Regions from separate parts of the Dendrosporobacter sp. 1207_IL3150 genome, predicted to be linked through region 2. Evidence: riboswitches for the same ligand, from Rfam matches in the RefSeq annotation. Region 2 holds a riboswitch; the other holds the start of a gene.
The links. A riboswitch is a leader RNA that binds a small molecule or an ion and turns the genes downstream of it on or off. The one in region 2 is predicted to bind cobalamin.

Region 1: linked by a shared signal. The riboswitch ahead of cobT (nicotinate-nucleotide--dimethylbenzimidazole phosphoribosyltransferase) and the one ahead of V6C17_RS07215 (nicotinate-nucleotide--dimethylbenzimidazole phosphoribosyltransferase) in region 2 are both predicted to bind cobalamin.

Annotation. Positions count from the first base shown of each region.
Region 1 is NZ_JBAIYU010000026.1:32,854-37,070, forward strand. It holds gene cobT (nicotinate-nucleotide--dimethylbenzimidazole phosphoribosyltransferase) at 1-808, opposite strand, end outside; gene cobT (nicotinate-nucleotide--dimethylbenzimidazole phosphoribosyltransferase) at 838-1,896, opposite strand; cobalamin riboswitch at 2,065-2,245, opposite strand; gene V6C17_RS13065 (hypothetical protein) at 2,921-3,472, shown strand; gene V6C17_RS13070 (hypothetical protein) at 4,042-4,217, shown strand, end outside.
Region 2 is NZ_JBAIYU010000010.1:778,769-782,985, forward strand. It holds gene V6C17_RS07210 (sensor histidine kinase) at 12-1,232, opposite strand; gene V6C17_RS07215 (nicotinate-nucleotide--dimethylbenzimidazole phosphoribosyltransferase) at 1,393-2,424, opposite strand; cobalamin riboswitch at 2,690-2,885, opposite strand; gene cobS (adenosylcobinamide-GDP ribazoletransferase) at 3,011-3,763, opposite strand; gene V6C17_RS07225 (hypothetical protein) at 4,032-4,217, opposite strand, start outside.

The DNA.
Region 1 (4,217 bases), on a different contig from region 2:
CTGCTGCGCTTGTTATTAAACCATCTAAAACAACTGCCGCACCGCTGGATGCCGCACCTAATATTACTCCAACCAAGCCAGCAATTTCAAATCCTCCAACTTTAGACAATACATCGATAGGATCATTCTTATCTGGTGAATTAACCTCAATTGCTCTTTTTAATACACTTACTTTTCTATCTAGTATTTCATCACTAATGCCGGTACCACGTCCAGTTAATTCTTCTAATGTCTTTTTACTATAACAAGCAACAATCGCCGTACTAGGGGTTGTATTAGCTATACCCATTTCACCTAGACCGATTACACGAGAGCCTTTAAAAGCCTCACCCTGGGCTATTTTTATACCTGTTTCAATTGCTTGCTGAGTCTGCTCGCGAGTCATCGCCGGCTCTTTTGCAATGTTCTTTGTGCCACAAGCTATTTTTTCTTGATGTATATTTGTAAGCTGTGATAAATCTGCCGCTACACCAATATCCACAAGAACAAGACGAGCACCAATATGTTCGGCGAAAACATTAATAGCAGCTCCGCCTTGGCAAAAATTCTGAACCATCTGGGCTGTTACTTCCTTAGGATAGGCACTAACTCCTTCATCGGCCACACCATGATCGCCGGCCATTAAAATTACGCTTTTTTCAAGCTTTTTTGGCCTTGGATTACCAGTAATGCCAGCCATTTGTCGAGCTATATGTTCAAACGAATGTAAACTTCCGAGCGGCTTAGTTAAATTATCAAGTCTTAATTGACACCTATCCATAGCAGCATTGTCTAATGGTTTAATTAAAGAAATTATATCTTCAAACATGCTCATGTCCCCCTCGTTTTGGCAGTGTACTATACCTGCTTCGAAACCCCTGCATTTTCAAAAGTTGCCATATTGTTTAGCATCTTAATTGAAACACTTAGCATGTCAACTACCATCGAAGCACCAATGGCTTCTCCTAAGCGAACTCCCATGTCTAAACATGCCTTCAAATTGAGTTTGTCCAATGCAATAACATGCGCTGGCTCACCCGAAAGATGTGAAGCAAATATGTAGTTTTTACTTAATGGGTGAATAGCATTAGCGATTAATGCGGCGGCAGTAGTATTTAGGCCATCTATAACTACAGCACATCTATTTGCCGCACAACCAAGAACTACCCCTGCCAATGCACCAATCTCAAAACCGCCGACCTTTGCTAACACGTCAATTCCGTCTGCTCTATCAGGCTCGTTCACTCTTAAGGCTTCACGGACAATATCGATCTTAATTTTCATCCTGCTGTCAGATATACCAGTTCCCCTGCCAGTAACTATTTCGGGAGCAAGTCCAGTAAACGCTGCAACAATAGCAGCACTTGATGTTGTGTTTCCTATTCCCATTTCGCCAAGACTGAAACATGTATATCCTTTCTGAACTCGGTCATTAACAATTTCGATGCCAGTTTCTATTGCCTGTATAGCCTGTTCACGTGTCATTGCTGGTCCTTGCGTAAAATCTTGGGTGCCATACGCAATCTTTCTGTGCCATAATTCTGGTACATGAGATAAATCTCCAGCAACCCCCATATCAACTACAACCATATCAGCACCACAGAAGTTAGCAAAAGCATTAGCACTTGCCCCCTTAGAAACAAGATAGTTGGCAGTCATGTGAATTGTTGTTTCTACTGGATAAGCACTAATACCATGCCTTGCTACGCCATGGTCCGCCGAAGTCACTACCATACAGCAGCGTGGAACTTGTGGCACGATCTCTCCCGACACCCCAGCATACTGCCTTACCATTTGTTCAAGTCTCCCTAAACTACCGATAGGTTTTGTAAGATTATCCAATCGATTTTGCACTTCTCTCATAACATCAGTATTTAACGGAGAAATTCTGGCTAATGTTTCTTTCAATAAACTCATAGTATCCCCCATTTTAGACTTATATCATTTAAAAATAAAGACGGCTTACTCAGTCTCAAAGGACGGCGCAAGCCAGTGTAAAAAATAAAACGACGACCTTTTTGAAAATAATACCAAAAAAGCCGACGAAAATACTCTTTGTGTATTACACCAACCTTTCCTCGAAGGTTTGTAATAACGGTGAAGGCAGGTCTCCTGGCTCCCAGTTCATCGACTATTACGCCTTCCTCTAATGAGTGGCATTGTAATGTCTTCCTGGTACAGTGGCGGGACCGCGCTATCAGCAAATTGCTTAGACTTCCCTATTATCCTCCAGCTGACTGGAGGCACCTTGACCGTATATTTTTTATTAAATTGTTGTCATTATAACAAATTTTTACCACTATCGTCAATTATAGACTTATCAATTATATATAAACTCATCTCTATCGAATCTATTAAAATTTAACAGTTATTAATTTATATGAGTACGGAGAAAATAATTATTGCGGAGAAGAGATGAAAAGGCTTGATTTATACGCAAAGCGCCAATAAGGGAATACGAAGCTATTAATATGCTCGGACTCCATTCGGATGCACTTGCGTATAGCTAAAGGCCAGTCATACTCTTAATCCTTTCAATACGACGGTCCTAGGGCCGTCGTTATTTTTTCATAAAATCATTATCATCAGTTTACCATCTAAGGATAAAAACTCAGTTCTGGAAAAAGTGCGGCAAATGATGTCTCATATACTAATTCAGGAAAAAAAACAAATTGAACTCGAGAATTGTGTCTATAAAGATGACTTGACTTACATACATACTTAAACCGACACCAATCGCAACGATTCTGTTTATAGTAAAGCTTGCCCCTCATACAAAAACCTCCCGTTAGTTTTACTATAAAGTATGCATTAACATAATAGGTTGTTCCTTTGTACTCGGTAAACTTATCAGGTATTAACTAATTATTTCTAGGTATTTTACTGCTGTAAAAAAAATAGTTATAGGAGTGATTAGTAAAAAACCTTGGAGGCGATGCCAATGATTATTTTTAGGAAAAAACATTTACTATTAATAGCACTCTTAGCTTTAGCTATCCCAATAGTTTTGATATCGGGTCGTGTTACAAATAAGATAATGATAAATAAAATAAATGTTTTACCGGCTCCTAAACTAGAATCACATGATTTAAAGAATGAAGATTTAAAGACATATACTAAAAGATTAATGTCATTAGAACGCGATATTGAACGACTTTATACTGAAGTAAGAATAGAAAAGCAATCTACAGAAGAGGTATATGATAAGTATCAGCAAATCAGAGTAAAATTACGGAAATTGCATGTGCATAATAGTGATACAGATAAATTTAGACTATGGCAAGAGCTTGCATATGCTAACTCAAACATCATAATGCTTGTTCAATCCTTAGACGCAACTAACCCAAACTCTAAAGAAAGTGAACAACTTGAAAAAAGAATATCATTTACACTAGAAGCATTTAAGTCCTCGGCTGACGATATTATTAACGATAGAATTGAAAAACAGCAGCTAAATACAGATATTCAGGCTATTTTCGAAATTGAAGATTAAGTTTTATTACCTCGATTTTAAAAACAGTACTTATTTATTTTATACATCTAAATAAAATACCACTGCAAGACTTTATCTTGCAGTGGTATTTTAAATTCAGTCGATAAGTAGATTAGCAATCTGTGACGTCGTCTCCGCAACAGAAGAAAAATAACAGGATAATAATGATTACGATAACGATACCACTATTACCGCGTCCTCCACATCCACCAAAACCGCCGAATCCCATTATAACTCCTCCTTGTAATTTGATTTTCTTGGGTGCACGGTATCCTATGATCAATGTAATAAATTTGCTACATACCAATACAAAAAAATTAATTTATATCGCTTTTTATCCATAATTTTAACATTACGTATTAGGCATAATGAGCTAGTTACGGCTAAAAAATACTACAACCAATGAATTATTATCGGATAAGTAAGCCTGAATTCCTTAACTACTGCATTATAGCTTTCGTAACTCCAGTATTACTGTCGCATTATACTCATAAACTGCTGATATGTTGGCTCGGAATGATAAACTTTCCGCATTGTCACAAAAATAATGTAGGATCGAAGGAGTTGCTATGTCTGCTTTTTTAATTAAATATATCATCGCCGTATTTACTCTTTGGGTAATATCATCCAACCATGATGAGCTCTACTATCCAAAAATATACCATTTTTTTATTACAAGCTTAATTATCGCCGTGACTGGAATATTAATGTCACGAATCCCGTTAGTTACACAAACGATTTGGAT
Region 2 (4,217 bases):
TTGGCATTATACTAAGACTGGCAAAGCGGAAGCCTAATATAGATACTGGTTCCTTTACCCATTTCACTTTCCATCCTTAGACCATATTCGCTGCCAAAATGATGCTGAATTCGCTTGTGTACGTTAATAATTCCTAGGCCTGTTGTCTGCCCCTTTGTATGTTTCCTTTTTTCCGAACGGAAAATTGAATTTATTCGCTCTTGTGACAGCCCTATTCCAGTATCGCTGACAACCAGCATTAAGTAACCTTCATCGTTGCTTGCACTTATGTGGATTTCTCCCCCATCCTTTTTGGGCTCAAGTCCATGGATTATTGCATTTTCAACTATCGGCTGCAATGTCAGTGCCGGTATGTGTACATCCAAAACTTGAGAGTCTACATTAACTTTGGCATTTATTCTATCACCAAAGCGTGCCCTTTGGATTGTCAGATAGTCACTTATCGATTTAACTTCTTCCTCAAGGGTTCGCAGCTCTTCAATATCACGAAGATTATTACGAAGTAAATCGGACAGCGCATAAACGATCTCTTGTGTTCGGCTCGCACCTTCCAATAAAGCAAGTCTGGCAATTGTATTTAAGGTATTAAAGAGAAAGTGCGGATTAACCTGGGACTGCAAAGCCTTTAATTCTGTTGCCCTGAGCAGGTTTTCTAACTCGGCTTTAGCCCTAATTTCATCCATAAGCTGCTTCTGGACAATGTTAGCAACCCCAATTTCGACAATGTAGTTAGACATTATATAAATTAAATCTGCAGCAGCTTTAAGCCTGGCCCCCTGGATTATATCGACTTTATCAAATAGTTCACTAAGCTTATCATTATCCCGCTTAAGAGAAGCTGTCAGCTTATACATCTCACCTTTGGTATCATAGTCTTCCTGAGGTGAAACAACTTGACCGGCTAATAAGGCCCCAACATATTGATTCTGAACAATAATTGGTGCTGCTAAATCAGTTAAACCAGCATGGCAATGATATACATAGGGCCGCCGGCTTTGTAAAGCCTTTCTGCCCCCTCGGTCATCACAAGCCATACAGCGAGCAAGACCTTCAAAATCGGACCTAATATATTGACAAAATTCCGTAAAATTACTAGGTTTAGTAACAGGCATCCCTTCAACATCAACTATAACAGCAGCTAACCCTGTTGCTTCTGAGAACTTATCTTGTATCTCCTGCAATACCTGAGTATTTACAATTTCACCAAGAGTAAAGCGATTATAACCTTGCACAAAGGTTCCCCCTATGAATTAAAGTTCACCGAATTGTAGGAATTTTCTCATAGGGTATTATTTGGATTAAATATAAAATTTTTCCTGCAAATGACAAGATATTGTTATTTCAGAGCAATTAACTTTTACGAAACTCTCGAAACACTACCATCAATGCTAGCTATATGGCTACCTGCGGCTCACCTGCAACATTCAGGTCGAAATCTGACAACCTAGCCATGTTAAGAAGCGTATATGCAGTGGTTTTAAGAATAGATACCATTAATACAGCCCCTGTACCTTCGCCTAACGCCATATTACCGCGAATAATTACATCATCGGCTAGGATATTTCCTAGCAGCAGTGCATACGCCATACCAGGCTCTTTAGACATATGCGACGGTATAGCGTACTTTTCAATATCACTGTTAAGCTTCGCAGCACAAGCATAAGCCACTGCAGTTATAAAGCCGTCGATGACGAACGGAGTTTTACGCTGCGCACATTCAAGCATACCTGCACAAATCGCTACAATGTCAAAACCGCCTACACACCTTAAAATATCCTCGACTCCTTGCATCGCAGCTTTGTGACGTTCAACACCTTTACTTACAACTAAACGTTTTCGCTTGAGCAAATCATTGTTTGCCGGGCTAGCCCCATAACCAACTAAAAATTCTGGAAACATCCCTGTCAAAGCATGAAGTACCGCAGACGAGGTTGTGGTATTCCCGATTCCCATTTCACCGAACGACAGTAAATTGCAGCCCTGCTTGCTAACCAATTCTTCTACTATATCTTGCCCAGCCTTCCACGCTAAGTAAAATTCCTCGTTACTCATAGCTTCTTGCTTCATAAAGTTCTTACTTCCTAAAGCAACTTTCTTATCGATACCTACAGCAACGCTGTTATTAATGCCAACGTCAACAACAGTATATGGAATACCATTACTGCGACAGAAGCAGCTTATCGTCGCTCGCCCATCAACCATATTCTGTGCTTGCAAGTAGGTTATCACCGGCGGGTAAGCAACTACCCCCTCATCAACAACCCCATTATCAGCCGCAAAAATCACGTGATGCGGGCGTACTTCTGAATGCTTAGTTTCCCAAGCCAAAAGTATCTTCCGAAAATACTTTTCTAAGAGTCCAAGACTGTTCGGCGGTTTAGCCGCACCATCAATTAAGTCGTTCACTGCTGCTTCGTAATCCATAAAAATATCCCCCTCTATTTTAGTTTTTAATATTCTTATGTGTTAACCACAGAGTACGCAGAGGTCGCAGAGTGGACGCAAGTGTAGGTTATAAAATTCATGCGCGATAATATCTCGACCAATTCCTCCGATAACCCTCTGCGTACTCCGCGTACTCTGCGGTTCAAAAAATCATCCCCACAAAAATAAATACCTAGCCCAAAAAGGCTAGGTATTTAAAATTTAAAAACCCTATCCTTCTGGCATTACCCCTTGCGCGGAGGTAAAATGTCAGCCAAAACAGGCAGGTCTCCTGGCTTACGGATCTTGAGTCTCCTGCGCCTTCCCGGCAGCCCGGTGGCATATGCAGAAGACTTCCCCGATTACAGTGGCGCGACCGCGTCGTTTAAGGGCTATAGCCCTTCCGTACTTCCCTATTCTCCTCTTGGTTTAAAAGAGGCACCTGTTTGGTGGCAGTATATTAAGTTGTTTATTTTTCTATTTCTACCATATTATGTGATTTCCTATCAGTAAATGCGGGTTAGCAAGATGTTGAAGCGTAAAGTAAAAAAAATGCTATTTCTAGATCGACATACTAACTTTTTAATTAAAATACGAAGGCCATCAACACAGCAACCTCGGTAACTTCTATAATGGCGCCATATACATCTCCAGTCATGCCGCCTAATTTATTGGAGATATAGCGGGCAACTAAAGCAGCCCAGCTAATTGCTACTATCCCAGCAATTAGTGCAGTATTGCCTAGCGGAATTAATAGTGCTAACGTAAATATGCCAGCTATATAAATAGTAGTTTTATCTGAGTATTGGAAAAAAGTCTTCCCAAGACCATTGGCCCGAGCATATGGGAATTTAGTTATTGCCACAACACTAGCCATCCGACCTATAACCGGCATTACAAATAAGGCGGCAGGCAGCTTTCCTATTGGGATGTCTAAAATAAGCGAATACTTAAGTAATATCAGCAGGCTAAACCCAATCGCTCCAAAAGCTCCAATGCGGCTATCTTTCATTATCTCCAACATTCGTTCTCGCGAACGACCCGAAAAAACCCCGTCTATAGTATCCATAAAGCCATCGCAATGCAGGCCGCCTGTGATTACAATTTCGATTATAATCAAACTTGCCGCTAGTAAGTGCATTGGAAATACTTCAAACTTATATTGCTGTACTCCATAAGCCAAACCAGCCAAAAGAATGCCTATTATGCCGCCTACCAAAGGAAAGAACTTAACACTTCGTCCAAATGCCTCAGGCGACCAATCGGCGTGTTTACTAACATAAATTCGCGTCAAAAACTGAAAGCCGGTAATAAAATCGCCGCATAGCTTTTTAACCAACCATTACACCGCCTCGATCATTTTACTTATACTTTCACTAAATTAATTAGCTATCCTTCAGCGTAATAATCGATCGGCAATATAGTCCTGCAATTAGCTAAGAAAGTACATAGATTGAATGTGACGTAAGTGTTCTTGAATAAAGTGCACCTTATTATAAGCGCAAGTCAGCGCCAGCAGCGTTAATAAGGTACCGTCTCCCCTTCTCAGCTTCCTTAAGAAGATTAAAAACCCTTGCGAAATCTCTTCCGCAAAGGTTTTTAATCTTCTATTCCAAAAATTTTATGGTAGCATTAGGCAAAAACTTTTTGGCTGCTGCAAAAGTATCTGTAAAAAACTCTTCGTTTTCAATTGCCTGCTCAATATCTGACCGCTCAATTATAGCGTATGGCTTAAATTCACCTAACATCGGATGCTTTACTGCAGCGTCTAATATACCGACCTCTACACTTTC